4 regions of the Nonomuraea sp. MTCD27 genome follow, and region 4 is predicted to be linked to each of the others. Evidence: riboswitches for the same ligand, from Rfam matches in the RefSeq annotation. Region 4 holds a riboswitch; each other region holds the start of a gene.
The links. A riboswitch is a leader RNA that binds a small molecule or an ion and turns the genes downstream of it on or off. The one in region 4 is predicted to bind cyclic di-AMP.
Positions count from the first base shown of each region.

Region 1 (7,182 bases), on a different contig from region 4:
TCCGACCTGCATGTCGTCCTTGGCGCGACCGGCGCGATCGGCTCGGCCGTCGTCGCCGAGCTCACCGCCCGGGGCCACCGGGTCCGCGCCGTCAGCCGGAGCGCGAACCCCGGCCCCCACGAGCTGCGGGCCGACGTCACCACCACCGAGGGCGCCATCGCCGCCTGCCAGGGTGCCGCCGTGGTGTACCAGTGCGCGCAACCGAACTACGCAAGCTGGGCCGCGGAGTTCCCCGATTTCACCAGGACGGTCCTCGCCGGGGTGGAGGCCGCCGGTGCGAAGCTGGTCATGGCCGACAACCTGTACGTCTACGGCCCCGTGACCGGCCCCATGACCGAAGACCTGCCGTACGCCGCCACCAATCCCAAAGGCCGCGCCCGCATCGAGGTCGACGACCTGATCCTCGACGCCCACCGGGCCGGGCGCATCCGCGCCACCCTCGGACGGGCCTCCGACTACTACGGCCCCGGAGGCGTCAACACCGTCATCGGCCCGACCGTCTTCGCCGCCGCCCTGGCCGGCAAGACCGCCCGCTGGGTCGGCGACCTCGACCAGCCGCACACCATCGCCTACCTGCCCGACACCGCCGCCGGGTTGGTCACCCTCGGCGAGCGCGCCGAGGCGGACGGGCGCGCCTGGCACCTGCCCGCCGCCGAGCCCATCACCGGCCGCGCCTTCCTCGACCTCGTGTGGGCCGCGGCCGGCGGCACGCCGAAGAGCGCCGGGCTCGGGCGGGGGATGCAGCGCCTCGTCGGGCTGTTCCACCCCATGGTCCGCGAGTTCGGGGAGACCTGGTACCAGCGGGACCGGCCGTTCGTCTCCGACGACTCGGCCTTCCGGAAGGCGTTCGGACCGGTCGACGTCACCCCGCACCCGGCGGGCGTGGCCGCGACGCTCGACTGGTATCGGCAGCACGCGTAGCCCGCTCTCCCGGAGCGAACACAACGGGTGGCGCAGGATCTCTCCTGCACCACCCGTTGTCCCTTGACCATCGCACCTGGCAAGGAGCGTGCGGCCTGCCTGGGATCAGGCCTTGTACTGGGGGTAGCCGTAGCCGACGACCTGGGACTTGGGCCGGATGCGCTGCTCGACCTTGCCGTTGCCGGTGTTGCCCTCGATCGTGGTGATCGTGCCGTTGCCGTTGTCCTGCTTGACCAGGCCCACGTGGTCGATGCCCGTGGTGCTCTTGCCGTTCCAGTCGAAGAAGACGACGGCGCCGGGCTTGGCGGTCGTGCCCCAGTGCTGGTTGGTCTGGAACCACTTGGCATAGGTGACGGTGTAGGCGTCCCAGCCCATGCTGGGGCGGACGCCGGCCTTCTCGCCGACCCAGGAGACGAACATGGCGCACCACGGAGCGTTGGCGTAGGCCCGCACACTCCCGCCATCACGGGTGATGGTCTCCTGCGCCCGGGGCGAGGACATGTACCAGCTGTGGAACGGGGTGCCACCGCCCGCGGCGTTCTCGGCCACGCCGATCTGCGACTCGGCGACCTTCAGCACCGACTGCGCGGACACCTGACCCGCGGACTTCTGCGCCTGGGAGTCGTCGGCGGCGAAGGCCGGACCGGCGGCGAGAACGGCACCGGCCGCCACGGCCGCCCCGACGGCGAACCGGGTGAGGCTCGCGGGCTTCAGGGCACGGGAAAGGGTGTACTTGGCCATTACTTGGATTGCTCCTCGCTTCCATGCCGCCTACCGGGTTAGCTGACGGGTTCGGGCGTGGAAGTGCCCTACGGAGCGCTCGGATCAGAGCGCGCCGATTCACCCCGGAAAAAAAGGTGGGTCCCCGGTTCCGCTGCATTCACGGATTCGGCGGGCCGCGTCACACATCCCTGCACGTCCGTGCTGGTGAGACGCGGTCTCGACAAATGAACGGCGTCACGCGACAAGTGCTTGTCGGCAGGTCGTACGCCTTGAGTCCTCAAAGGTAAGCGAATCGCATAGAAAGATGCAAGCCGGGCCCTGGGAAAGGCAACAGGATCCCCTGTGACATAGGCGATCGCGACACAATTCTTTACCCAAGCAGCATGGTGGACGGGGTTTAGGAGGGCAAAAGAGGTCGCATCACGAGTATCACAAGTCACAGCCGTTCCGGACCGGCGACCAGGGCGGCGCCGGAAACTTTACCCAGCCCCGGAAACCCTTGCCGGCGCGGCTTTTCGGGCTCGTTCCCGCCGACGAACATGGGGCTTCGCTTTGCCATACTTGCTCCCACTTTAGGGAGATCTGTACCTTTACTGGGCGCGGTCCGCCGCGCCCGCCGAATCCGCGACCCCGCGGAGCCGGGGATCCACTCTTCGGGGTGAATCGGACGCCGGCCCGAGCCGCGCCCGTAGGGGCGACTTCCAGTCCCGAACCCGTCAGCTAACCCGGTAGGCGGCATGGAAGAAGGAGTCGACATCCCCATGCTCAAGCCTCAGCTTGCCGCGATCGTCAGGAACCGCCGCCCCGCCGAGCTCTTCGCGCTGGCCGTCGGAGGCGTGATCCTGGCCGCGACCACCGCCGTCACCGGCGCGACCGGTACGGTGCTCGCCTCGCCCACCGGTCACGGCACCACCGTGCAGGCGACCCAGCACAGGACCCAGCAGCTCACGTACGGCCTGGACATCTCCAACTACGAGCCCCAGTACGACTGGGCCGCCAGCCCCGCCCAGTTCGGCATCATCAAGGCCACCGAGGGCACCGGCTTCCGCGACGCCTCGTTCGCCCGGCACTGGCGTGAGCTGGGCGACAAGGGCATCGTGCGCGGCGCGTACCACTTCGGGCACCCCGGCAACGACCCCATCGCCGAGGCCGAGCACTTCCTGTCCGTGGTGAACGCCCAGCCCGCCAAGGCCGGGGACCTGCTGGTCCTGGACCTGGAGACGACCGACGACAGGTCCGTCGCCCAGGTGAACGCGTGGGCCAAGGCGTGGCTGTCACACGTGAAGGCCAGGACCGGGATCACCCCGATGTTCTACAGCGGCTGGAACTTCGCCGACACGTACGGCAAGGGCCTGGCCGAATATCCCCTGTGGGTCGCTCACTACAGCCGGGCCAAGGGCGCGCTCACCCCGCCCGCCGACTGGAAGTCCTGGACCATCCACCAGTACACCGACTCCCCCATCGATCAGAACGTCTCCGCGCTGACCCCCGGCCAGCTGCGCGACCTGGGCAGGCACGCCGCCTGACCGGCGCGTGCCCTCCCGGCCGCCCTGCCGCCCGGGAGGGCACGCGCCGCAGAGCAAGCACCGCAGAGCAAGCGCCGCAGGACGTGTGCCGCAGGACGACTCGCCGCCGCGACGAAGAGCAGGGCGGCGGTGGCGAGCGAGGCCGGGGCGGGGCCGGGCAGCGCGTCGCCGCGAACGGTGCGCCGGCCCGCTGAGACGGTCGGGGCTGCCGGAAGGCCGGGAGCGGCAGCCCGATCCCGGCCTCCCGGTGAGTCACTCGAAGGTGAGTGAGTCGATGGTGACGGTGCTGTTGCCGCCGTACCAGAAGCCCATCGCGAGCTGTCCGGGGGACGCGCGGTTGATCCCGTTCGCGGACATCGGAAGCCTGATGTCCTTGTACGCGGTGGTGATGGCCGGACGGCCGCCGCCGTCGAGCGTGAAGTCGCCGAACGCCTTGGTCACCCCGCCGAGGCCGAGGTGGAAGTGGGCCTGCTCGCCCCCTGCCGCGCCCTTGATCCGGACGACGAGATGGGTGTACGCGGACAGGTCGGTGTACACGTCGCTGCCGAACCAGCCGCAGTTGTCGTACCGCAGGCTGAGCGCCCCGCCGGGCACGGCGCCGGAGCCGCCGCCGTTGAGGAAGCAGTTGCCGCCGGTCCACCTGCCGAGGTCGTTGCGGGCCGCGGACGGGTACGCCGGGTTGCCGTCGAAGTCGTCCACGACCAGGCCCGCGGACGTCGCCGGAAGGGTGACGACGGTGACGGGCGCCGACGCGGCGGAGGTGTTTCCCGCGGCGTCGTACGCCCTGACGGTGTAGGTGTAGGAGGTCGCGGGGTTCAGCCCGGTCTCGGTGAAGGAGGTCGTCGCCGACGTCCCGACCTGGGTGGCGCCGCGGTGGATGCGGTATCCGGCCACGCCGACGTCGTCCGTGGCCGCCGTCCAGGACAGGGTGACCGAGCTCGCGGTGCGTGACGGGGAGGTCAGCCCGGTGGGCGTGGTCGGCGCCGTGGTGTCCTGGCCGCCGCCGCTGCCGACGGTGACCGGGCCGAGGCCGAGCCAGCCGTCGGCGCCCTGGGTGGCGTTGGCGAAGCGGAGCTTCTTGGCGTTCGAGGAGACGGTCTCCAGCGGGTTCTTCACCCGGAGGACCCACTGGTAGCCACCGTTGGGGACGCCGGAGAGGTTGACGCCGGCCTGGAAGTACTGCGGGTGGCCGTAGTCCAGATAGGTCGGGTCCGAGCCCACACCCCAGTCGGGGAACGCGCGGATCTTGAGCGGCATGACCGTGCGGAGGTCCCAGGACGTGTCGAAGGTCCTGACCACGGTCCCGGCGCTGTTCTTGAGGCCGAGGGTGACCGTCCACGGGTAGTAGAACGGTGCCACGCCGTTGTTCCTGATCCGTACGCCCACGTTCGTGGTGCCGCTCGCGGTGTCCTTGAAGTACGCGTTGTCGACGGTGAGGTCGTACCCCATGAGGCGGACGGCCGCCGCGACGTTCGGGTCGCCGGCCGCGTAGCTCTGGCTCTGTTCGTTGATTTTCCAGGTGGTGTGCTCCAGCTCGATGCACGCCTTCATGTTGTCGACCTGCCCGGAGCCGCCGGGCCAGGACGCGAACGCCGAGGACTGGATCTCGGGCCGGACCTCGCCGCCCATCGAAGCGGTGATCCACTTGTTCTCGGCGCCGTGGCTGAGGGCCCGTTCGAGCTGGGCGTAACCGGCCCCGCCGAGCGACCGCGGCAGCGTGACGCCGGCCAGCGGGGAGCCTTCCTTGTAACAGAAGGAGTCGTCGTGGTAGCCGATGTCCCGGTTCGTCCCCGCGCCGGCCGCCGAATCGGGGTAGCGCATCTCCAGCTTGGTCCGGTTGAACGCGTTGTCGTACGCCTGGAGGATCTGCGCGGCGTGCGCGTCGGTCGGCATGAAGTTCGGGTGGGTGTCGCCGCTGGTGTCGGTGTCGAACGGCCAGGTGTGCCACTCGCCCCACAGCCCGATCAGGCCCAGGTGGATGAACCCGATGCGCGGGTCGCCGTCGTACCGGGCGCCGAAGGCCGCGATGAAGTCGCCCAGCGCGTCGAGCAGGTACGGGCTGTCGTAGTCCGGGCTGGTGGTGCCCCAGTAGGTGTTGGTCCGGTACGTGACGTGCCCGTCGAAGCAGCGCGGGATGGCGTTGGCCGGGTGGCTCCCGGAGCCGCCGGGATACTCCAGGTAGAACCGCACGGCGGCCTGGTTCCCGTACGACGCGATCTCGTTCAGCGCGCTGTCGAGGATCGACCAGTTGTACTTCGAGCAGTCGGCCGGGTCGGTCATCAGCTCTGACAGGCCGAAATAGCTCCACGTGAGGGAGTGCGGGTAGCCGGTGTTCTGGTCGGCCCCGGGCCAGTAGAAGCGGGCGAAGCCCTTGAGCGGGTTGTCCAGCGGTCCGGGTGCGGCCGCCAGCGGGTGCGCCTGGAGCGACGGGTCGGGCGCCACGGGGGCCGGCGGCCGGGGCGGCACGCCGCCCGGGACCGGCGCGGCCGCCCACGCCTGGGCGGCCGGGAACAGGGCCAGCGCGACGGCGGCGAGCGCCGCGAGTAAGGCCCGGCGAAGCCGCCGCGATGGCAGAAGGAGGGCAGGCATGACCAGGGAACCTCCGAGATACGTGACCGGCAGAAGCCTGCTGCGGGCCGCCGTTGACCCGCCGCATGGGGGTTGACGTGGGACGGAAGGGTTCAGAGACGCTGCCGCACGCCCCTCGACATATGAGGAGCCTTTGACAAATTTCCGATTGCTCACATCATTATTCGAGAGCCAGCCCGTGACAAGAGGTCAATTTCACCGAGCGCCCGAGCGCGCGCCTGCCCGCGCCGCCCGATCTACGGGTTCACGCATGTGCCATGGCCGGCCACAGCACGTCCACGACACGTTCGGGGATCTCCTCCCTCGGCTCCCCCGCGTAGAACGCGGCGAAGTAGCTGCCGAAGCACATCATCGCGATCATCCGGACGTCGATGCCGGCGTGGAGCACCTGACGGTCCCGCAACTGCCGCAGCACCTCCTCCATCAGCGCGAGCCGGGGCTCGACGGCGTGCGTGCGCAGGATCTCGAGCAGCTCCGGAGTGCGGGGCAGCTCCCCGGCGAAGTTGCCCATCAGCACCATGGCGTCGGGGTTGTAGCAGGCCGGGTCGAGTCGCCGGACGGCCTCGACGAGGGCCTCGCGAGGCGCCAGCCCGGACAGGTCGACGGTGTACATGTCGCGCTGCCTGCGGAAGCCGTAGTCGAGTGCGTCGACGACCAGGTCGAACTTGTTCTTCCAGCGGCGGTAGAGCGTGGGCCGGGTCACCTTGGCGTCGGCGACGATGTCGCCGATCGTCATCCGGGAGTAGCCGTCGCGTACGAGCCGCTTACGGGTGGCCAGGATGATGGCCTCGTCGATGCCCGTGTCACGCGGCCGGCCGCCGGAGCTCGCCCGTTGCGCGTCCATGACCGCCTCCACCCCGAGATACGTTACAGCAAGTAACTGTAACACAAGGGGGAATGTCAGGAATCGGTAGTTTCGTTACAAGCATTGACTGTAACGAAACAGCGTATCCGGCACCAGACGAGAGCTGGTGTCGCCAAAGGGGAAGGAAAAGAGTTATGAGCGGTAATGACCGACTTGCCCAGCTGGCCGCGGCCGGGGTGTCCATCTGGCTGGACGACCTGTCGAGGGAACGGCTGAACTCGGGCGGTCTCGCCAGGCTCATCCGCGACCACCACGTCGTCGGGGTCACGACCAACCCGACGATCTTCGCCACCGCGCTGTCGAGCGGCGACGGCTACGACAAGCACCTGCGCCGGCTGGCCGACGCCGGCGCCGACCCGGACACCGCCGTCCGGGAGCTGACCACCGCGGACGTGCGCGCGGCCGCCGACCTCCTCCGTGGCGTCCACGACGCGACGGACGGCCGGGACGGCCGGGTGTCCATCGAGGTGGACCCCCGCCTGGCCCGGGACACCGAGGGGACGGTGACCGAGGCGCGGCAGCTGTGGCAGGCCGTGGACCGGCCCAACGTCTTCGTGA
Region 1 is NZ_JBGNUW010000019.1:32,834-40,015, reverse strand. Features, by position in the region: gene ACBJ59_RS43640 (NAD-dependent epimerase/dehydratase family protein) at 1-921, shown strand, start outside; gene ACBJ59_RS43635 (CHAP domain-containing protein) at 1,027-1,662, opposite strand; cyclic di-AMP (ydaO/yuaA leader) riboswitch at 1,675-1,825, opposite strand; cyclic di-AMP (ydaO/yuaA leader) riboswitch at 2,249-2,393, shown strand; gene ACBJ59_RS43630 (glycoside hydrolase family 25 protein) at 2,406-3,170, shown strand; gene ACBJ59_RS43625 (fibronectin type III domain-containing protein) at 3,423-5,759, opposite strand; gene ACBJ59_RS43620 (TetR/AcrR family transcriptional regulator) at 6,004-6,603, opposite strand; gene tal (transaldolase) at 6,759-7,182, shown strand, end outside.
Region 1: linked by a shared signal. The riboswitch ahead of ACBJ59_RS43630 (glycoside hydrolase family 25 protein) and the one ahead of ACBJ59_RS14550 (NlpC/P60 family protein) in region 4 are both predicted to bind cyclic di-AMP.

Region 2 (7,182 bases), on a different contig from region 4:
GAGAAGGTCGTCGGCATCCTGGGCCTGGGCAAGATCGGCCAGCTCGTGGCGCAGCGGCTGCAGCCGTTCGGCGTCGAGCTGATCGCCTACGACCCCTACCTGCCGCCGGCCCGCGCCGCGCAGATGGGCGTCAAGCTGCTCAGCCTCGAAGAGGTGCTCAAGCAGGCCGACTTCATCACCGTTCACCTGCCCAAGTCCAAGGAGACGCTCGGGCTCATCGGCGACCGGGAGCTGCACCAGGTCAAGCCGTCCGTCCGGATCGTCAACGTCGCGCGCGGCGGGATCGTGGACGAGGGCGCGCTCTACTCGGCGATCAAGGAGGGCCGGGTCGCGGGAGCCGGCCTGGACGTGTTCGCCAAGGAGCCGTGCACCGACAGCCCGCTGTTCGAGCTGGACCAGGTCGTCGCCACGCCGCACCTGGGCGCCTCCACGCACGAGGCCCAGGAGAAGGCCGGCACCCAGGTCGCGCGGAGCGTGAAGCTGGCGCTGGCGGGCGAGTTCGTGCCCGACGCCGTCAACGTCCAGGGCGGGGCGGTCGCCGAGGACGTCAAGCCGGGCCTGCCGCTGGCCGAGAAGCTCGGCCGGGTCTTCACCGCGCTGGCCGGCGAGGTCGCCACCAAGCTCGACGTCGAGGTGCGCGGCGAGATCGCCTCCCAGGACGTGCGGGTGATCGAGCTGGCCGCCCTCAAGGGCGTGTTCGCCGACGTGATCGAGGAGCAGGTCACCTACGTCAACGCCCCGCTGCTGGCCAAGGACCGCGGCATCACCGTCGAGCTGGTGACCAGCTCCGAGAGCCCCGACTGGCGCAACGTGGTGACCGTGCGCGGCGTGCTCGCCGACGGCCGTACGGTCTCGGTCTCCGGCACGCTCTCCGGGCCGCGCCAGATCACCAAGATCGTCGAGGTCAACGGCTACGAGATGGAGATCGAGCCGACGGCCCACCTGTGCTTCTACACCTACACCGACCGTCCCGGCATCGTCGGCGTGGTGGGCAGGCTGCTCGGCGAGCACAACATCAACATCGCCTCGATGCAGGTGGCCCGTGACGTCAAGGGCGGCAAGGCGCTCATCGCGCTGACCGTCGACTCCGCCATCCCCGCCGAGGTCGTCGAGCAGATCGGGGCCGAGATCGGCGCCGAGAGCGGCCGTTCGGTGGACCTGGAGGACTGACCTCCCACACCGGCCGGGGGCCGTCACCCGTCTTGGGTGACGGCCCCCTTGCGTCTCACGATGCGAGATAGTAGGACATCCAAGCAGCATGCTCGGGTACTGTGACGGGTAATGCGCCAGGTTCTCGTACTCATTACCTGCCGCGGCGGGGCCTGTTAGGGCAGGTCGACGACCCGCCGCGGAGAGCGGCGTTGGCGTCGGCCACTAAGTCCCTTCGTCCGGTCCGTGACCCGGACCACGAGATCAGGCCCGGTCGGATTCGCGACCGGAGTCCGGCTTCCCCCTTCAGGAATTCTGGAACGCGCCCGCGAGAAGAGATGAATCCCATGTACGAGATGTATGCCTGGAACCGTGCCGAAGACCACGACGACGAGGCGGCCGAGGCCGTCCAGACCGCGCTGGACCGCCGCGACAACGGCGGCGCCCCTCAGAACTCCAGCCGGTAGAACACGGCCGTCCGCCTCATCGCCGGCAGGGCGCCGACGATCCAGGCCGAGATGCGGTGCGTGATCGACAGGCGGTCGAATCCGTCGAGGTCGAACGCGCTCACCGCCACAGGCCCGGCCCGGGAAGCGCTCCACGATCGCCCGCGGCAGCGCGGCGCCCTCGGCCGGGTCGAGGTAGTAGAGCAGGCCCTCGGTGACCACCAGCGCGGGAGCGTCGCCGGGGACCCGCTCCAGCCACGCCAGATCGGTGACCGATGACCCGATCGTGGCGTGGCCTGCGCGCCCGGGGAACAGCCTGTCGCGCAGCTCGATGACCTCCGAGTAGCCCACGTCGTACCAGCTGACCGACGGCGGCTGAGCGCCACGGCCTGGCGCCGCCGGGTCCGATGCCCGTCCCGGTGAAGTCGTGGTCGATCCGCCGCCACGCTACGCCTGGGACAGGGGGTACGGACACCTGCCGTTGTGGATACGGAGAGTGCTGGTAGCGTCGCGCTGCGTATCCATTCCATGAGGAGGTTCCCCCCATGCACGCTTCCCTGACCGCGATCCGCCGCGCCGTCGCCGTCGCCGTCCCCGCGCTGGCCACCGCGGCCCTGCTCGCCGCTCCCGCCCACGCGCAGGCGGCCGAGCTGACCATCACCAAGTACCACGGTGGTGTGGCCCAGCGCTGGGTCCTGATCTGCGACCCGGACGACGGTAACCACCCCGACCCGTTCGCCGCCTGCGACAGGCTGCGCGAGATCGGCGGTGACCTCGACCAGATCCGGTTCCGCCCGGACGTCCCGTGCCCGCGGATCTTCGACCCCGTCGATGTCCAGATCCACGGTCATTTCCACGGCGAGCCGCTGGACCTCGCCGAGCAGTACCCGAACCCCTGCTTCGTGGAGCGCCTGGCCGCCCCGATCGTGCCCTGACGACCTGGAAGAGAGCCCCTGAGGCGACCTGAAAGAGAGCGGCCCCGGGCTCGCGGGGCCGCTCTCGGCTTCTCAGAGGGTGGCGGTGAGCGTGGCCGGGGCGGAGGACCGGCGCTGCTTCAGCACCTCGGTCCACTGGCGCACGCCCTTGGGATCCGGCCGGACCGCTCCCACGAACGCCTGTCTGCGCCAGGTCGAAAGCTTCTCCTCCTTCACGACGTCGCCCGTGCGCGGCGCATGCACCATGTAGCCGGGCTTCGAGATCATCCCCACGTGACCCAGGTTGCTGAAGAACACCAGGTCACCGGGCTCTAGATCGTTCCATGCGATTTTCCTGGAAAATGCCCCGTACTGTTCGCGGGCGGTGCGCGGCAGTTCGATGCCCGCGGCTTCGTAGGACCTGAGCATGAGCCCGGAGCAGTCGTACCCGCTCCTGCTGGTCCCGCCCCAGACGTACGGGGTGCCGCGTTTGTCCATGGCGTAGTCGAGGGCGATCTTCCAGGCGGGCGTGGGGGCCTGCGCCTCCTGGATGCGCTTGATCTCGGCGCCGGTCAGGGTGGTGGTGTCTTTGTCCGTGGTGGCCCGGGGTCCGTCGGTGGCGGCCTGGGCGGCTGGGGTGGCCAGGATGAGCCCGGCGACACCGGCCGCCAGGGCAATGGCGATGCGAGACAGAACACTGTCCTTCCATGCGGCCGACCGGGTTAGCTGACGGGCTCGGGCCTGGAAGACGGCCCTACGGCGGTGCCGATTCGCCCCTGGGGGAAAGTTGGGTCCCCGGCTCCACGCAGCGGCTGCGTGGATTAGGCCAGACGGACTCTAACGAAACGGTCAAAAGGTCGCAAATGCCTCAAAACCGGACGTCCGAAAAATGAGATGATGTGTTCGTCAGACGAGACGAGCCGGTAAGGTACCGCCCATGGAGTCGCGTAACATCCGCTTGGCCGTCATCCCCGGGGATGGCATCGGCACCGAGGTCGTGGCCGAAGGACTCAAGGTCCTGGAGGCCGTAGGCACGAAGATCGAGCCCACGCACTACGACCTGGGCGCCGCACGCTATCACCGCACCGGCGAGACGCTGCCGGACGCGGTGCTCGACGAGCTGCGCGGCTACGACGCGATCCTGCTCGGCGCCATCGGCGACCCCAGCGTGCCGCCGGGCGTCCTTGAGCGCGACCTGCTGCTGCGGCTCCGGTTCGAGTTCGACCACTACGTCAACCTGCGGCCGGTCAAGCTGTTCCCCGGGGTCGAGACCCCGCTGGCCGACACGCCCGCCGAGGACATCGACATGATCGTCGTCCGCGAGGGCACCGAGGGCCTCTACGCCGGCACCGGTGGCACCATGCGGCGCGGCACGCCGCACGAGATCGCCACCCAGGAGTCGCTCAACACCGCCCACGGTGTCGAGCGCGTGGTGCGTTACGCGTTCGAGAAGGCCAAGTCGCGGCCGCGCAGGAAGCTGACCCTCGTCCACAAGACCAACGTCCTCACCTACGCCGGCGACCTGTGGCAGCGCACGGTCAACCGGGTGGCCGAGGAATACCCCGAGGTCACCACCGACTACAGCCACATCGACGCGGCCTCGATGTTCTTCGTCACCCAGCCGGAGCGCTTCGACGTGGTCGTCACCGACAACCTGTTCGGCGACATCATCACCGACCTCGGCGCGGCCGTCGCGGGCGGCATCGGCCTGGCCGCCAGCGGCAACATCAACCCTGAGCGGACCACGCCCAGCATGTTCGAGCCGGTCCACGGCAGCGCGCCCGACATCGCCGGCCAGGGCAAGGCCGACCCCACCGCGACCATCCTGTCCGTCGCCATGCTCCTCGACCACCTGGGCCTGCACGCCGAGGCGGCCAGGGTCGAGCAGGCGGTCGCCGACGACATCGTGGAGCGCCTCGCCGGCTGGGCCGGCCGCACCACGACCGAGATCGGCGACGACATCACCGCGCGAGTATCCGGCTAGGACCGCCTAGCCCCGAAACAGCGCCTGGCGGTCCGAGAGGACTCGCCAGGCGCTTTTTCGCGTCCGCGTTCCGGTCGTGGAATGGGCTTATCACCCCCATTGGCCGCTTGCCATCCCATATGGCGAGACAATAGGAAGTACGGACTGCCCTCCCGGCCACGGCCGCTCACCGCCACCGGCTCGCAGATCCGCAGACAGTGGGCAGATTCCGGTAGATTTCGGTAGATCGCAGAGAGAAGGACCTCCGTCATGACCATCGCTCAGAAGCTCAGCTTCGACGTGCAGCTATCCGACCACGCTCGCACCGCGGCCGAGCGGGAGCAGGTACTGGCGAACCCCGGTTTCGGGCAGACCTTCACGGATCACATGATCTCGATCGACTACACCGAGGGGCAGGGCTGGCACGACGCCCGACTCATGCCGTACGGGCCGCTCTCGCTCGACCCGGCCACCTCGGTCTTCCACTACGCGCAGGAGCTGTTCGAGGGCCTGAAGGCCTACCGCCAGATCAGCGGCTCGATCGTGACGTTCCGCCCGTACGCGAACGCCTCCCGCTTCAACCGCTCGGCGCTGCGCATGGCCATGCCCGAGCTGCCCGAGGAGACGTTCGTCGACTCGCTCGAGCTCCTCGTCGAGACCGACAAGGAGTGGGTGCCCACCACCGAGGGTCACAGCCTCTACCTGCGCCCCTTCATGATCGCCACCCAGGCGGGGCTCGGGGTCAACTACCCGTCGAAGACGTACAAGTACATGGTCATCGCCTCGCCGGCGGCCTCCTACTTCACCGGCGGGATCAAGCCCGTCTCCGTCTGGCTGTCCACCGAGTACACGCGGGCCGCCCCGGGCGGCACCGGCTTCGCCAAGTGCGGCGGCAACTACGCCGCGGCGTTCGTCGCGCAGCGGCAGGCGGTGGAGAACGGCTGCGACCAGGTGGTGTGGCTGGACGCGGGCGAGCACAAGTACGTCGAGGAGATGGGCGGGATGAACCTGTTCTTCGTCTTCGGCAACAAGCTCGTCACCCCCGAGCTCACCGGCACGCTGCTGCCCGGCATCACCAGGGAGTCCATCCTGGAGCTGGCCGGCGACCTGGGCCTGGAGACCGAGGAGCGCCTCGTCTCGGTGGACGAGTGGCAGTCCGCGTGCGAGTCGGGCGAGCTCACGGAGGTGTTCGCGTGCGGCACGGCCGCCGTCGTGACGCCGGTGGGCGTGGTGAAGGGCGCCGACCGCTCCTGGACCGTCGCCGACGGCACGCCCGGCCCGGTCACCATGCGGGTGCGCGAGGAGCTGGTGGGCATCCAGTACGGCGCCCGCCCCGACGCCCACAACTGGATCCACAAGATCGTCTGATCGTGTTCCCTCGGGGCGGCAGGCCCGCCCCGAGGGCCCGCGCTAGTTCTTCCTGATCATCGTCATCCCGTCGGCCACGGGCAGCATGAGCACGCTCACCCGGGGATCCGCGATCACCAGGTCGTTGAACTGCCGTATCTCGACCGTCGTGGTCTCCTCGTGCGCCGGGTCGGCCACCCAGCCCCTGCGCAGCGTGTTGTCCGCCAGCAGCAGCCCGCCCGGCCGCAGCCGGTCCATCAGCAGCTCGTAGTAGGCGGGGTAGCTGCCCTTGTCGGCGTCGATGAAGGCCAGGTCGACCGTCTGGTCGAAGGTGGCGAGCGTCTCCTTGGCGGGCCCGATCGTGAGCGTCACCCGGTCGGCCACCCCCGCCTCGTGCCAGTAGCGGCGGGCCACGGACGTCCACCGCTCGCTGATGTCGAAGCAGTGCAGGGTGCCGCCGGACAGCCCGCGGGCGATGCACACGGACGAGTATCCGGTGAACGTGCCCACCTCCACGACCACCTGGGGCGCCATGAGCTGCGTGATCATGGTGAGGAATCGGCCCTGGTCGGGGGAGATCTGCATGGCCGCGTTCTCGCCCGCGATCTCGGCCGTCTCCTTCTCCAGCTGCTCCAGCAGGGGGTCGGGCGGAGTGGTGTGCTCGAACACGTATCTCGCTACGGCAGAGTCAAGGAGGTATGCCTTCATGCGGCCATTGTTTCCCCTTCGGATAGGGTCTGCGCGATCGACGAGGTGAGAGTGGGCTGATGATGAAGCGGTTGATGGCGGTGGCGGCGGCGTTCGTGGCGATCGTCGTGCTCGGGGCGCTGTCGTTCTTCTCGGGGACCGGTGTGTCGTCCGAGGGGGTGACGCTGACCCGGCAGGCGGACGGTTCGATGATCCTGGCCGACCTGGCGAGCGAGGCTCCCGTGCTGGACGTGTTCGAGGACTTCGACTGTCCCATTTGCAAGGACATGCATGCCAAGGTGGACGGCACGATCCAGAAGCTGGCGCGGGAGGGGAAGGTCAAGGTCGTCTTCCACGCCGTGACGATCTTCCAGGACGAGCCCATGCGCTCCAACTCCATCCGCGCCGCGGCGGCCGCCCGCTGCGTCCCGGAGGCGAACTGGCTGACGTTCAGGGACGAGGTGTACGCCATGCAGCCCGCGCCGCACGGCGAGGCCTCCGGGTTCACCGTCGAGGAGCTGGCCAAGGCCGCCAGGAAGGCCGGGGCCTCGGTGGACTCGTGCGTGACGTCGCAGTCGTACGCGAAGGCGCACGTGGCGGAGACGGCCAAGATCCGGCTGGAGGGCACGCCGACCGTGCTGCTCGACGGGCGGTTGCTGGGCAACGAGGCGTTCGA
Region 2 is NZ_JBGNUW010000005.1:522,182-529,363, reverse strand. Features, by position in the region: gene serA (phosphoglycerate dehydrogenase) at 1-1,170, shown strand, start outside; gene ACBJ59_RS18325 (hypothetical protein) at 1,598-1,720, opposite strand; gene ACBJ59_RS18320 (SSI family serine proteinase inhibitor) at 2,141-2,530, shown strand; gene ACBJ59_RS18315 (C40 family peptidase) at 2,603-3,007, opposite strand; cyclic di-AMP (ydaO/yuaA leader) riboswitch at 3,206-3,347, opposite strand; gene ACBJ59_RS18310 (3-isopropylmalate dehydrogenase) at 3,447-4,493, shown strand; gene ACBJ59_RS18305 (branched-chain amino acid aminotransferase) at 4,743-5,840, shown strand; gene ACBJ59_RS18300 (O-methyltransferase) at 5,883-6,527, opposite strand; gene ACBJ59_RS18295 (DsbA family protein) at 6,587-7,182, shown strand, end outside.
Region 2: linked by a shared signal. The riboswitch ahead of ACBJ59_RS18315 (C40 family peptidase) and the one ahead of ACBJ59_RS14550 (NlpC/P60 family protein) in region 4 are both predicted to bind cyclic di-AMP.

Region 3 (7,182 bases), on a different contig from region 4:
CTCGACCTGCGGGCCGGTGAGGCGCCGGAGGGGCCGGGCCGCAACCTCTACCGCATCGTCCAGGAGGCGCTCACCAACGCGCGCAAGCACGCGGGCGGGGTGCCGGTGACCGTCACCGTCGAGGGAACGCGCGGCGGGGGGCTGTCGGTGGAGGTGCGCAACCGCCTGTGGGCACGCCACGGCGCGCGCATCCCGGGGGCCGGCGCCGGGCTCATCGGCCTGACGGAGCGGGCGGAGCTGGCGGGCGGCCGGCTGGAGCACGGCGCGACACCGGAGGGCGAGTTCGTGGTGCGCGCGTGGCTGCCGTGGCCGGTGGAGACCACCCGGGAGGAAGACCAGTGACCATTCCCACGGCCGAGGGCGGCCCGATCAGGGTGCTGATCGTGGACGACGACGCGATGGTGCGGGCCGGGCTGTCGATGATCCTCGGCGGCACGGGCGACATCGAGATCGTCGCGGAGGCCGGCGACGGGGCCGAGGTGCCGCCCCTGGTGACCCGGTACCGGCCCGACGTGGTGTTGATGGACATCCGCATGCCCGGCATCGACGGGCTCACCGCCACCGAGACGCTGCGCCGCACGGCCGCGCCGCCCGAGGTGGTGGTGCTGACCACGTTCCACGCCGACGCCCAGGTGCTGCGGGCGCTGCGGGCGGGGGCGGCCGGGTTCCTGCTGAAGGACATCGCGCCGGGTGACCTGGTGCAGGCGATCAGGAAGGTGGCCGCCGGGGAGCCGATCCTGTCGCCGGCGGTGACGCGGCAGCTCATCACGCACGTGTCCGACGGCGGGGCGGGGGAGCGTACCGAACGGGCCAGGAAGCTGCTCCGGCGGCTCAGCGAGCGCGAGCGGGAGGTGGCCACCGCCGTGGGGCAGGGCAAGTCGAACGCCGAGATCGGGCGCGAGCTCTACATGAGCGTGCCCACGGTCAAGGCGCACGTCTCACGCATCCTCACCAAGCTCCACCTCAACAACCGCGTCCAGGTGGCGCTGCTCGTCTACGACGCCGGCTCGTAGCCGGCCAGCAGCTGCTCGATGGTGGCCCGGTGCAGCACCAGGTCGTCGGGGTCGTCCGGCATGGGCTGCTCGCCGAAATGGATCCGGCGCTGCCAGACCCTGGCCATGATGACGCCGTGGCGGAGGGCGGCGTACATCTCGTAGAAGTCCAGGTCGCGCGGCTCGTAGCCGGTCAGCTCCCGGTAGGTGCGGCAGACGTCCTCGCGGCGCATGAAGCCGGGCATACCGGGCAGGCCCGCACCGACCGTGAGGTCCTGGAAGAACCGGTGCAGGAAGATCATCCAGGACAGGTCCAGCTCGCGCGGCCCCACGGCGGCCATCTCCCAGTCGAGCACCGCGACCGGGCGGAACTTCTGGTACATGATGTTGCCGATCCGGGAGTCACCCCAGGTGAGCACGTCGGGCCCGGGATTCTCCGGCCAGTGCTCCTCCAGCCAGCCGAACGCGCGCTCCAGCACCGGGATGCGGTGCGCGCCGTGCGCCCATTCGTAGTAGGCGCGCTGCGCGTCGACGTGCGCGCGCAGCCCGGCGGGCCCGAACGGGGCCAGCTCCCGCGGCGTGAACGCGCTTTCGTGCAGCGCCGCCAGGATCCCCACGCTCGCGTCCTGCAGCCCGCGCTGGTCCTCGGGGGAGGCGTCGTGCAGCCAGCCCCCGAACGTGTACGGCATCACGTCCGGCGGCACCTCGCCCTCCGCCTGCTCCATGACGAAGAACGGGGTGCCCAGCGGCTCGGGGTCAGGCTCGAACCAGAGGGCCAGGGGCGCTGGGATCCCAGCTTTTTCCCTGGCCAGCCGCATCATCTCGAACTGGGCCCGCAGATCGTAGGAAGGGAAGACCGGAACGGCCTCCGGCGCAGGTGCGAGCCTGGCCACGCAGCGCGAGGAGCTCCCACTCCACGTAGCGGTGAAGAAGAGGGTCTCGCTCGACAGGCCGTTGCCCGAGGGCCTGGACATCTCAGACACCGTGGCGTCTCCGCCGACCCGGCCGCGCAGCCAGGCGGTGGCGCGTCGACGCAGTTCTTCCAGGTCACGTGTGGAGGTGCGCATCTGCTCGGTCACCGTGGGTCTCCCGCCTGGACATCTGCCCTTCGACAGTCGTATACCGCCTAGCAAGCGCTTGTCCATACAGGAGTGGCCGTTACGGTCAGGTACGCAACAGCCGTACCCTTGTCTGAAAGGGCATGTCACGAAGGGACAAGTGGGATGAGTTCAGCGGGTGAAGGCCTGTCTCGCCCGCTTCCCGAGCAGGTGCGGCTCAATGTGGTCGATCTGGCCTCTCAAGTCCTCGGGACGATGCCCTCCACCTCCATACCGCCGCCCTTGCGCGGCATCGCCAAGTTCGACCCCCGCAAGCGCGCCAAGCTGGGCAGCGCGCCGATCGCGGCGCAGCTGGAGAACGACAAGAAGTTCCGCGAGCTGGTCGCCGAGTCGGTGGCGGCGGGCTGGCCGGAGCTCGTCACCTCGCTGGCCGAGGGCAACGTGCCGCCCGCCGCCGACCCGGTGCTCGTGGCCGCGGCGGCCTACCTCACCCGGCCGCCGGGCTGGGCGGAGATGATCGAAGCCGCCCGCACCGACCTGGAGCAGTCGGCGGTGGCGGCCGAGGGCTCGGAGCGCGAGGAGGCGGTCACCCGGCTGCGCGAGCAGCTCGCCGCGCAGAAGAGCGCCGCCAAGGAGGAGGCCGACCGGCTGCGCGAGCAGATCAAGGCGGCCCGCGCGGAGAACTCCGACCTGCGCCGCAAGCTGCACGAAGCCCGCGAGCGGGCCAAGGCCGCGGTGCGGCGGGCCGAGGAGATGGAGCACGCGGCGGAGGAGGCCAAGACGGCCGCCTCGGCCGCCGGCAGCGCCGGGGAGTCCGAGCTGCGGCGGCTGCGCGAGCGGCTGGCCGACGTGGAGAAGCAGCTGGAGGCCTCGCGCCGGGCCGCCCGCGAGGGCCGGAGCATCGAGGACGCGCGCGTCCGGGTGCTGCTCGACGCGCTGCAGGACGCCTCGGCCGGGCTGCGCCGCGAGCTGGCCCTGCCGACCACGATCAGCCGGCCCGCCGACTCGGTCGCGGCCGTCACCGGCGAGCGTCCCGGCGTGCGCGGGGTGCCCGCGCGTGCGCTGGCCGACGACGACCCGCAGCTCCTCGACCAGCTCCTGGCGCTGCCGCAGGTGCACCTGATCATCGACGGCTACAACGTCACCAAGACCGGCTACGGCACCCTCACCCTCGCCGACCAGCGCAACCGGCTCATGACCGCGCTGGGCGGGCTGGTGGCGCAGACCAGGGTCGAGGTCACCGTGGTGTTCGACGGGGCGGAGCTCAACGTCCCCGTGCAGGTGGTCGCGCCGCGCGGGGTGCGGGTGCTGTTCAGCGCGCCGGGGGAGATCGCCGACGACCTCATCCGCCAGCTCGTACGCGCCGAGCCGCCCGGCCGGGCCATCGCCGTGGTGTCGTCGGACCGCGAGGTCGCCGAGTCGGTCAGGCGCATGGGTGCCAGACCGGTTCCGTCAGGTCTGCTGCTGCGCAGACTGGGCCGCGCCTAGATTACGAATTGGTGCGTTTGGGGCAGACCCCACCCGCCACTTCTGTACTATTTCGCCCCAGATGTAATCCCTGGGAGGCGACACTGTGAGGTTTGGCCGGGTGCCGGTGGCCGCGGGTCTCGCGTTCGGGCTGGTGATGTGCCCGATGGGAGCGGCGATGGCTGATCCCAAACCCACTCTCGGCCAGGCCAAGGCCAAGCTCGAGAAGCTCAACGACAAGGCTGACAAGGTCGTCGACCGGTTCAACACGGCGAACGAGCGCTACAAGAAGGCCAAGAGCACCTTCACCAAGCTGAACGACAGCTACAAGCGCAAGCTGGAGACGGTCGCGGACCTGCGCGCGCAGGTGATCGGCATGGCCGTCGACAGCTACCAGCTCGGTGAGGACGTCACCTCCTGGCCCGGGATCATGACCTCGGACGACCCCCAGAGCACGCTGTCGGGGCTGGCCGTCGCGGGTCAGCTCGCGCAGGAGCGCGCGGAGAAGCTGGCGGCGTTCGACCGGGAGAACCGCGGGCTGAAGGTCGAGCGCGACAAGGCGCAGGAGGCCCTCGAGGAGGCGGACAAGGAGCGCGACGCGGTCGAGAAGGAGCGCTCGGAGATCCGCAAGCTGATCGTCGACCAGAAGAAGCTGCTGGACAAGCTGGGTGCCTACAACCCCGGCAACCCGAACAGCACGGGCATCAAGTACACGGGCCCGGCCTCGGGGAGCGCGGCGGCGGTGCTGCGGTTCGCGTACGCGCAGGTGGGCAAGCCGTACATCTACGGCGGGACGGGGCCGCGCGGGTACGACTGCTCGGGCCTGACCCAGGCGGCCTGGGCGGCGGCCGGCGTCACGCTGCCGCGTACGACGTGGCAGCAGTGGGCGTGGGGCGCGAGCCGCAAGGTGGACCTCGACTCCCTGCAGCCCGGTGACCTCATCTTCAGCGAGGGCCTGGGCCACGTCAGCATTTACGCGGGCAACGGGCAGATCGTCCACGCGCCGCAGACGGGCGACGTCGTGAAGGTCGTCGCGCTCTCCGCGTACGGCCGCTCCCTGGTCGGCGCGGTCCGCCCGTAACATTTTCGGCTCCCGCCCGACCGGATTTCGGCCTCACATCCGCTTCTACGATGCCACATAGTAGGTGGCGTCTGCCGGCGTGCGATCCGGGGCGGGAGCGTTCCCACGGCGCGAAACGGCCGTCAATTCCTGCGAAAAATGTGACAAACGCGACAAACGACGCCTGACAAGCGCGGGCTGTCAGAAGTGTGAGCAGGGTCACATTTGGATAACGGAACCTGGTGTTCCAGCAGGGGTTTCCTTCCTTACTGGCCCTGCTGTCTGATCTTTACAACCTGACTCCCGCTTTGCCGATCCTTGACCTTTCGGCGTAGCTTCTGGCGTCGTCGCGGTGAACAAGCCATGACACCGCGAACCCGCATCGGTCCCTCCCGATGCGAGACAGAAAAGAATCCGCCGGTCGTCCCCGATATCCCCAGATATCTGCATATCGCAATCAATCGGGGTGACGACCTGCCGAGTCCGTGCAGCCAGGAGGCACGGAGCCGGGGACCCAGCGATCCCACGTTTCCCCAGGGATCAGGGGTGAATCGGCGCGTCATCGCGCCGTAGGGCGACTTCCAGGCCCGAATCCGTCAGCTAACCCGGTAGGCGTTCGTGGAAGACACAAGGAGAAATCCTGTCTACCTCCCTGCAGAACCCCCGCCTGTCCCGCCTTGCCCTGAGCGGCGTAGCGCTCACGATGACCGTGACGGCCGGAGGTCTGATCCTCCCTGCCCCAACGGCTCAGGCGGCGACGACGAGCGAATCGGCCGCTGAGACGGCGAAGGCGGAGACCACCGCCAAGACGTCGACGTCGGCCACGGCAGCCCAGCGACGGGCGGCCAGGATCGCTCGGCAGAAAGCGAAGGCCCGCAAGGCCGTCGCCGTGGCCAAGGATCAGATCGGTGACCCGTACCGTTACGGTGGCACAGGACCTGGTTCGTTTGACTGCTCCGGACTCGTCCAGTTCGCCTGGAAGAGGGCCGGGGTGACGCTCCCGCGCGTGGCGAGCAGCCAGTTCGCCCGCATCAAGAGCAGGATCTCCTGGCGGAACCTCCAGCCGGGTGACCTGATGTTCTTCAGCGGGCTCGGCCACGTGGGCATGTACGTCGGCAAGGGCAAGATGATCCACTCGCCACGGACAGGCGAACGGGTGCGCATCGACAAGCTGGGCGGATGGCGTAAGTCGTCATTCGTCGGCGCGGTCCGTCCCGGCATGTGAAGAAGCCCCGTCCGGATTCCTGGAGACCTTCCTGGATTCGGGCGGGGCTCTCGCGCGTCCGCGGGAGCACTCATGTGGTGGGGCTACGATCGGGCATCGTGTCCGAGCAGGTGAGCCGACGAGCCGCGGTGGCCGGCCTGCTGCTCCTCGCCCTCGCCGGTGGCCCCGAACCCCCGGTCCTCCCCTCGGGGATCCTCGACCTGTGGCCCGGCGGCCGCACGGTCGTCCGGCGCGGCGGCCGGTCCGTTGTCGTCGCCCATGTTGGTCATGTCAGCTATGTCGGTCAGGTCGGTCAGGGTCGGGTCGGCCAGGGCGGTCAGGGCGCGGGCTCGCTCGACGAGATGGCGCGGCTCGCCGATCGGGCCGGGCTGCGGGTCTCGGCCGTGCTCGGCAGGCCGGTACGCCCCCTGGTCGTCGTCCCTGACTCCGCCCGCGAGGCCGCCCGGCTGGCCGGCGTGGAGCGGCTGGACGGCCTGGCCGCGGTGGCCGACCGCGGGCGGGTGATCGTCGTACCCGAGCTCTTCGCCACCCTCAATCCCACCGGCAGGGACGTGGTGCTCGCCCACGAGCTCACCCACGTCGCCGCCGGCACCGACCACCTCCCCGTCTGGCTCTACGAGGGCTTCGCCGACTACGTCGGCTACCGCGACGCCGGGCTCCCCGTGGCGACGGCCGCCGCCGAGCTGGCCGCCGAGGTCCGCGCCGGGCGCCTGCCGAACGCTTTGCCGGCACCTGCGGCTTTCGCGGCCGACGGGCGGGCCCCCGACCGGCTGGCGCGGGCTTACCAGGAGGCCTGGCTGGCGTGTCGCTTCCTGGCTGACCGGTTCGGTGAAGGGACCCTGGTGAGGCTCTACCGTGAAGCTCAGGCGGCCGGCCTCGACCGGGCACTCGCCTCACTGGGGCTCTCCGTCGCCACGCTGACGGCACGGTGGCGCGAATACGTGCGGGATCAGCTCGTGTGAAGGGGAGGCAGATGAGCGAACGGCAGGACGAGGACGACGCGGCACGGCAGGACGAGCCCCCGGACGGCGCACCGGACGGCGCGATGGCCGCCGTGGCCGCCGGGCAGCCGGGCGCCGGGCAGCCGGGCGCCGGGCCGCCGGAGGGTGCGGCCACGGCGGCGGGGACGGCCGGACACGGCGGCGGGGCGGCCGCCGGGGAACTGGCCAGTGAGGCGGCGGGTGAGGCGGCCAGTGGGGCGGCTCGTGGGGCGGCTCGTGGGGCGGCTCGTGGGGCGGCTCCTGAGACGGTCCTCCAGGGTGCCGGAGAGGCGGTGCCGGGCGAGCCTGGGGCCCGGACCCGAGCCGGAGCCCGAGCGTGGACACGAGACGGTGGGGAGACGCCCGTGAACGGAGGGCCGCCCGCCGGGGAGAGCGGGCT
Region 3 is NZ_JBGNUW010000002.1:294,389-301,570, forward strand. Features, by position in the region: gene ACBJ59_RS05865 (sensor histidine kinase) at 1-342, shown strand, start outside; gene ACBJ59_RS05870 (response regulator) at 339-1,013, shown strand; gene ACBJ59_RS05875 (phosphotransferase family protein) at 995-2,071, opposite strand; gene ACBJ59_RS05880 (NYN domain-containing protein) at 2,216-3,538, shown strand; gene ACBJ59_RS05885 (NlpC/P60 family protein) at 3,696-4,598, shown strand; cyclic di-AMP (ydaO/yuaA leader) riboswitch at 5,043-5,207, shown strand; gene ACBJ59_RS05890 (C40 family peptidase) at 5,281-5,802, shown strand; gene ACBJ59_RS05895 (hypothetical protein) at 5,901-6,764, shown strand; gene ACBJ59_RS05900 (M48 family metallopeptidase) at 6,776-7,182, shown strand, end outside.
Region 3: linked by a shared signal. The riboswitch ahead of ACBJ59_RS05890 (C40 family peptidase) and the one ahead of ACBJ59_RS14550 (NlpC/P60 family protein) in region 4 are both predicted to bind cyclic di-AMP.

Region 4 (7,182 bases):
CCGTGGGCGAGCACATCACCACCTCCACCACCCTGGAGGAGCTCCGCAAGCTGGCCGACCATCGCGAGATCCACTGGGACCCGAAGTGGGGCTCGGGCAAGCTCGTGCAGGAGCTGTTCGAGGCGCTCGTCGAGCACACGCTCGTCCAGCCCACGTTCGTCATGGACTACCCGCTGGAGACCTCGCCGCTGGCCCGCACCCACCGCGACGACCCGCTGCTGACGGAGAAGTGGGACCTCATCGGCTTCGGCACCGAGCTGGGCACCGGCTACTCCGAGCTCAACGACCCGATCGAGCAGCGCCGCCGCCTGGTCGAGCAGTCCCTCCTGGCCGCCGGGGGCGACCTGGAGGCGATGCAGCTCGACGAGGACTTCCTGCAGTCGCTCGAATACGCGATGCCGCCGACGGGTGGCATGGGGGCGGGCATCGACCGGATGATCATGGCCTTCACCGGCCGCAACATCCGCGAGACCATCCTGTTCCCGCTGGTCAAGCCCACCCACTAGGGCCGGGGCAGGCGCACCGGCAGCGCGGCCAGGCCGCGTAGCACCACGTTCTCCTTGTACGGCGGCGCCGGGTCGGCCAGCTCCAGCTTGGGCGCCGCCGCGGCCAGGGCGGACAGCGCGATCTCGCCCTCCATCCTGGCCAGCGTGGCGCCGAGGCAGAAGTGGATGCCGAGCCCGAACGCGAGGTGCCGCCCGGGCTCCCGGGTGACGTCGAAGCGGTCGGGATCGGGAAAGGCCGCCGGGTCGCGATTGGCCGCGCCTATCACCGCCATCACGAGGGTGCCCTTGGGCACCGGCACGCCGGCCAGCTCCACGTCCTCCATCGCGAGCCTGGAGGTGAGCTGGACCGGCGGGTCGTACCTGAGCACCTCCTCGACCACCTGCTTGGGCCGCTCCGCGGCGTGCGCCAGCAGGCCGTGCCGGGCCAGGTGCAGCACCCCGTTGCCGATGAGGTTGACGGTGGTCTCGTGCCCGGCCACGAGCAGCAGCACGCAGGTGGCCAGCAGCTCGCCCTCGGTCAGCTCCCGTACTTGCGTCAGGGCGCTCAGGAGGTCGTCCCCGGGGCGCTCGCGCCGGATCGCGGAGAGCTCGCGGAAGTAGTCGCGAAACTCCCTTCTGGCGCGCCCGGTTTCCGATACGAGGTCGTCTGTAAGCATCGGGTCAAGGCCGCGAGCCAGGATCTCGCTCCAGCCGCGGAAGCGCTCCTCGTCCTCCGGAGGCACCCCGAGCATCTCGCTGATGACCATGACCGGCAGCGGGTACGCCAGGCCGGACACGAGATCGGCCTCCTCGGGCAACCCGGCGACCAGCTCGGCGGTGATCGCCTCGATCCGCGGGCGCAGCCGTTCCAGCATGCGCGGGGTGAAGGCCCTGCTCACCAGGGCACGCAGCCTGGTGTGGTCGGGCGGGTCCAGCCACAGGAACGATTCGACGGGCTGACCTGGGTTGTTCCGGTTCGCCTCGGCGGAGCCGCGGCCGAAACGCGGGTCGCGCAGCAGCACCGTACAGAGCTCGTGGGTGGTGGCGACGAGCAGCCCGCCGCGCGTGCGGAAGAGAGGCCCGCGCGCGCTCATCTCGCGATAACGGGCGTACGGATCGCGCAGGAACCCTTTGTCGAACGGGTCGAAACCCAGGACGTCCGCCGCGCTCATCGACGCCGGATCCGGAGCTGGGGAAGGCTCGACGAGATCACTCATCGGGCGACGATCGGTGCCGACATATCGCGAGTACGTCACATATTTCGGATCATGTCAATAGTGCTCGTCAAGGGTGGAGATTGTCATGCTTGACGACCTTTCCAGGATGCGTTTACCGTCTGCGAGGAGCAACTTTGGCCGGGTCGATCGGTCCAAGTTCTGCTGTTGGGGGGGAGGGCTCCCGATGGATGTGCTCACTGAAGGTGTTGAGCTGAGCCATGCGGACCTTGCGTTGCTGGCGGAGCTGGCCAAGGGGGTCACGGTCGACCGGGTGGGGAGACGACTGGATATCAGCGGGCGGACGGTACGCCGGAGGTTGCGGGGCATCTGCGACCGCATCGGCGTGGCCACGGCGATCGAGGCGGTGGCCTGGGCTGCCCGCCGCCAGTTGATCTAGCGGCGGGCGGTGCCCGGGGCTCAGTCGGCGATGCGGACGGCGCCGGCGAACGGCCGCCGGGCGATCGAGGCGATGCGGACGACGTCACCGGTCTGCGGCGCGTGCACCATCATGCCGCCGCCGAGGTAGATGCCCACGTGGTGCAGGTCGTTGTAGAAGAAGACCAGGTCACCCGGCCGCAGCTCCTCGCGGGAGATGTGCCTGCCGGCGGTCCACTGGCTGCCCGTGTAGTGCGGCAGGGAGATGCCCACCTGCTGGTAGGCCGCCATGACCAGGCCCGAGCAGTCGTAGGAGTTCGGGCCTTCTGCGCCCCAGACGTACGGCTTGAGCTGCTGCGTGAGCGCCCACCGGGCGGCCTGCGCCGCCTTGCCGCCGCCGATGATCGGCAGGTTCACGCGCACCGCCCGCGTGCCGGGCCGGCCGGCCTCGCCCAGCGCCCGCTGGAACAGGTTGCTCTCGACCTTGGTGACCAGCTTGGTGATCTTGTCGCGCTTGGTGTCGAGCTCGGAGACGAGCTCCTGGACCTCCTCGATGCGCGTCTTGGCGCCGGCCCTGGCGCGCTCGGCGGCCTCCCTGGCCCTGGCGACCTGGTTGACCTCCTCGCCCTGCTGCTGTTCGAGCACGTACGTGGTGGCGGCGCGGTCGAGGAAGGTGTCGGGATCCTCGGAGGTGGCGAACGCCAGCGCCTTGCCCAGGCCGCCGGTGATGTAGGCGTTCTCGGCTAGCAGGGCGGCCTTGGCGCGCTTGGCCTCGAGATCGGCCTCACTGGTCGCCAGCGTCTTCTGCGCGGCCTCGGAGGCCTTCTTGGCGGTCTTGAGCTTCTCCCGCTGGCCGTTGTACTCCTCGGACAGCGTCTCGATCTCCGTGTGCATCTTCTCGACCTGCTTGGCCAGGTCCTGGAGCGACGGTTTGGGGTCCGCGGACGCCGAACCGACGGGGATGGCTATCAGCAGCGCGGCGATTGTGACACTTACCACACCGAAGCGGCGCGGTCGCCGGGCCCGTTCCGGAGGGCGGGCGTGCTTGCCCGCCGCCTTCCCCCCACGGTTGAGCGTGAGCTCCACCAACCAGCTCCTCTCATAGACGCCTACCGGGTTAGCTGACGGGTTCGGGCCGGAGCAGCCCTACCGAATGATTCGGATTCACCCCAGTGGTGGCGTCGGGTGACGCCACCGGCGGGTCCCCGGCTCCCCTCGCGGGGATTGGGCGTGTCCCCCTCGTCGCGATACGCGGGGAACATCGTCGCAGGACACTAATGCACTCCGGGTTCGTGCTCAACCAGAACTGCCGAGTCTGTAGAGGTTTCACAACCGAAGGGTCACAAGGTGATCTCGTGCACGCTCGTGCAGAACCGACTTTATGTCCTGTTTGCCGTCGATGGGGCCGAATGCAGAGATCCGCGGGGTGCGTGCCCGCATGGCAACGGGATGTAACAGGATGAGCCCAGAGATGGGAGTTAGGGCTGAGCCGTAATGACATCTGTACTCTGGAGAGCCATGGAGCAGGTGGCCGAACTGACAGTGCCCGAGACCGCGGTGGTGGTCCGGCGTGCCCGCACGCCCGACGTGCGGACGGTCAGGCGCCTGGTGGACACCTACGCGGGCGCGGGACCGCGGCTCCTGGAGAAGGCCACGGTGACCCTGTACGAGGACGTACAGGAGTTCTGGGTGGCCGAGCTGGGCGGACAGGTGGTCGGCTGCGGCGCACTCCACGTGCTCTGGGAGGACCTCGCCGAGGTCCGCACCGTTGCCGTGGACCCCGAGTGCCGGGGGATGGGCGTCGGCCATCGGATCGTCTCAGCTCTCATACAGCAGGCGAAGGATCTGGGTCTGCGGCGTGTATTCTGCCTGACTTTTGAGGTCGACTTCTTCGCGAGGCATGGCTTTCGCCCGATTCAGGGCACACCGGTCTCCCCTGAGGTGTACGCCGAACTGCTGGCCTCGTACGACGAGGGTGTGGCGGAGTTCCTCGACCTGGAACACGTCAAACCGAACACCCTGGGCAACACCCGCATGCTGCTCCATCTGACATCGGGTGACGCGGACCTTGACCAGATGGAAAGGTGATTGTTGATACCTATGTCGATACGTTGGGCAGCACAGGCATGTGTCCTGACACGTGCCACATGCGCACTCGAAGCGAGGTGACACGGTGAGCACCGGACAGCCGCCGTATCCACAGGACGAATCCGGCGAAAATTCTGCGCCTGCCACCCCCTACGGGCAGCAGAACACGGGCCGCCACCCCGGCGAGCCCGATCCCGACGTCACTGTGGTCGGCTACCGGGCGGACGATGCCTACGGGCAGCAGCCCCAGTACGGCCAGCAAGGCTATGGCCAGCAGCAGGGCTACGGCCAGCAACCTCAGTACGGCCAGCAGCAGGGCTACGGCCAGCAGCAGCCGCAATATGGCCAGCAGGGCTACGGACAGCAACAGCCGTCCCAGCCCGGCTACGGCCAGCAGGGCTATGACCAGCAGCAGGGCTACGGTCAGCAGCAACAGCCGGCCCAGCCCGACTACGGTCAGCAGGGCTACGGCCAGCAGCAGGGCTACGGTCAGCAGCCGCAGTCGGGCCAGCAGCCGCAGTACGGTCAGCAGCAGGGTTACGGCCAGCAGGGCTACGGGCAGCAGCAGCCGTCCCAGCCCGACTACGGCCAGCAGGGTTACGGCCAGCAGCAACAGCCGTCCCAGCCGTCCCAGCCGTCCCAGCCCGACTATGGCCAGCAGGGCTACGGCCAGCAACCGTCCCAGCCTGACTACGGCCAGCAGCAGGGCTACGGCCAGCAGCCGCAGTCGGGCCAGCAGCCGCAGTACGGTCAGCAGCAGGGTTACGGCCAGCAGGGCTATGGACAGCAGCAGCCGTCCCAGCCCGACTACGGTCAGCAGGGTTACGGTCAGCAGCAGGGCTACGGCCAGCAGCCCCAGTCCCAGCCTGACTACGGTCAGCAGCAGGGTTACGGGCAGCAGCAGCAGTCCCAACCCGGCTACGCCCAGCCCGGCTACGGCCAGCAGCAGTACGGCGACCAGCAGCAGTACGGCCAGGCCTACGGGCAGCAGCCCCAGGCTTACGGCCAGGGCGGTTACGGGCAGCAGCCCGGTTACGGCCAGCCCTACGGCCAGCCGGTCGGCGTCCAGCCGCCCGGGGCGCCGGCGCCGCTGGCGGAGTGGTGGCAGCGGCTGGTGGCCAGGATCATCGACGGTGTCATCTTCGGCATCGTGCTGTTCCTGGTGCAGTTGGTCCTCACCCCGCTCTATCCCTCCTACAGCTCCATCACCGGGATCACCAGCGGCCTCACCTTCGGGCTTTTGTACTACCTCGTGGTCTCGATCGTCGCGACCCTGATCTACGTCGCCTACGACTTCCTCCTGGTCAAGATGAAGGGCCAGACGGTCGGCAAGATGGTGATGGGCATCAAGGTCGTCCAGATCGGCGGGCACGTGCAGCCGGAGGGCCTGCCGACCGACGTGTCGCTCAAGCGGGCGCTCGTGACGGTGGGCGGCTACATCCTCTACTGGGTGCCTCTGCTCGGCCCCCTGCTCGCCGCTGTGATCTACGCCCTCAATGGTGCATCGCAGCTCTGGGACAAGCCGCTGCACCTGACCTTCGCGGACAAGTTCGCGAAGACCGTGGTGGTGAAGATCAAGTAGTCCTCCGCACACACAAAACAGGGGCCGGCTTCCCGCCGGCCCCTGTGTTTTGTCCACGTGCCCGTACCAGAATGGAGATCCAAGCCGACGATGACGCGAGGTGGGAAGTTATGGCCGGGACGGTCCCGCGGCCGGACGCGCCGCCCGCGGAATGGTGGGAACGGCTCGCCGCCCGGTTGATTGAAGCACTCGTCTTCGGGGTCTTCTATTACATTCTGTTCATCGCGCTGTGGGGCATCTTCCGAACTGTCGGGATGATGGAGGTGTTCGAGGGGCGGCTCCCGGGCGTGTTCGCGTGGCTGGTGGCCGGGCTGGGTTATGCGGGCTACGACTGGTGGGCGCATTCCCGGTACGGGCGGACGTTCGGTAAGGCGATCATGAGGATTCGCCTGGCGCCGGGTGACCTGCCGTCCCGCGCACTGCTCAAACGGGCCCTGGTCTATCCCGCCCCCGTGATGCTGATGGGCATTCCGGTCGCCAATCTGCTGGCGGGAATGTTGCTCTTCGGCGTCGGGCTGCTCATCCTGATCGACAAGCCGCTGGAGCGGGGCCCGCACGACCGGCTGGCCGGTACGCGGGTGGTAAAAGATCTTCGCTGAGCCATCCGTACCTGGGCAGATGCCTGGTGGGTGCCTTTTCGCAAAATTTTCGCTTGATCCGGTAAGGAGCCTGGAGAGACTGGCATTAGGCTATGGGGCGTCCGGGTTGCCGGATGTTGGCGCCCCTGCGACGCGCAGGGCATCTGTGTGCCGCTATGGTCGGGTGCGGGCGGTAGTCGCCTGCGCTGTCATGAGGAGCCGGGCTCACCGGGCCGCGCTCCCAGCGCATAATGCGCCCCCGAAACCCCGCTAGCCGTGGAGGCGAGGACGAATGGAAGCCCTTACAGACGTATTGTCAGCGCTCATCCCCCCTGTGGTGGTGGGCGGCGCCTTCATCTTTGGCGTAGTGAAGTTGGTCCGGTCGGAGGCCCTGGGAGGCCGTCGAAACCGCGAGGATCAGCCCGAGAGCCAGAACTGATCGGCTAGTCAGCCGAATCCCCGTAGCGCTGAATTGTCTCCACGCCTTTCCGGGTATATGTTTGGGCAGGCGAATGAAACAATGCTCCGCGAAAGGATTGCGTAGATGGCCAAGCAGATCCAGGAGATTCTCATCGATGACCTCGATGGGGGCGAGGCCAATGAGACGGTCAGCTTCGCTATTGACGGCTCCTCCTATGAGATTGACCTCAGCGACCTTAACGCGAAGAAGCTGAGGGACGCTCTCACGCCTTTCGTGCAGCATGCGCGCAGGGCGGGCGCCGTACCCACGCGTCGCCGTGGCCGCGGCGGCAACCGTGCGATGAGCCGCGAGAAGAGCTCGGAGATCCGGCAGTGGGCCAAGGCTCACGGCCTGCCGGTCAGCGAGCGCGGCCGCATCGCCTCCACCGTCGTGGAGA
Region 4 is NZ_JBGNUW010000004.1:494,394-501,575, forward strand. Features, by position in the region: gene lysX (bifunctional lysylphosphatidylglycerol synthetase/lysine--tRNA ligase LysX) at 1-506, shown strand, start outside; gene ACBJ59_RS14540 (cytochrome P450) at 503-1,702, opposite strand; gene ACBJ59_RS14545 (LuxR C-terminal-related transcriptional regulator) at 1,887-2,099, shown strand; gene ACBJ59_RS14550 (NlpC/P60 family protein) at 2,120-3,163, opposite strand; cyclic di-AMP (ydaO/yuaA leader) riboswitch at 3,169-3,318, opposite strand; gene ACBJ59_RS14555 (amino-acid N-acetyltransferase) at 3,596-4,165, shown strand; gene ACBJ59_RS14560 (RDD family protein) at 4,251-5,747, shown strand; gene ACBJ59_RS14565 (RDD family protein) at 5,858-6,346, shown strand; gene ACBJ59_RS14570 (Lsr2 family protein) at 6,870-7,182, shown strand, end outside.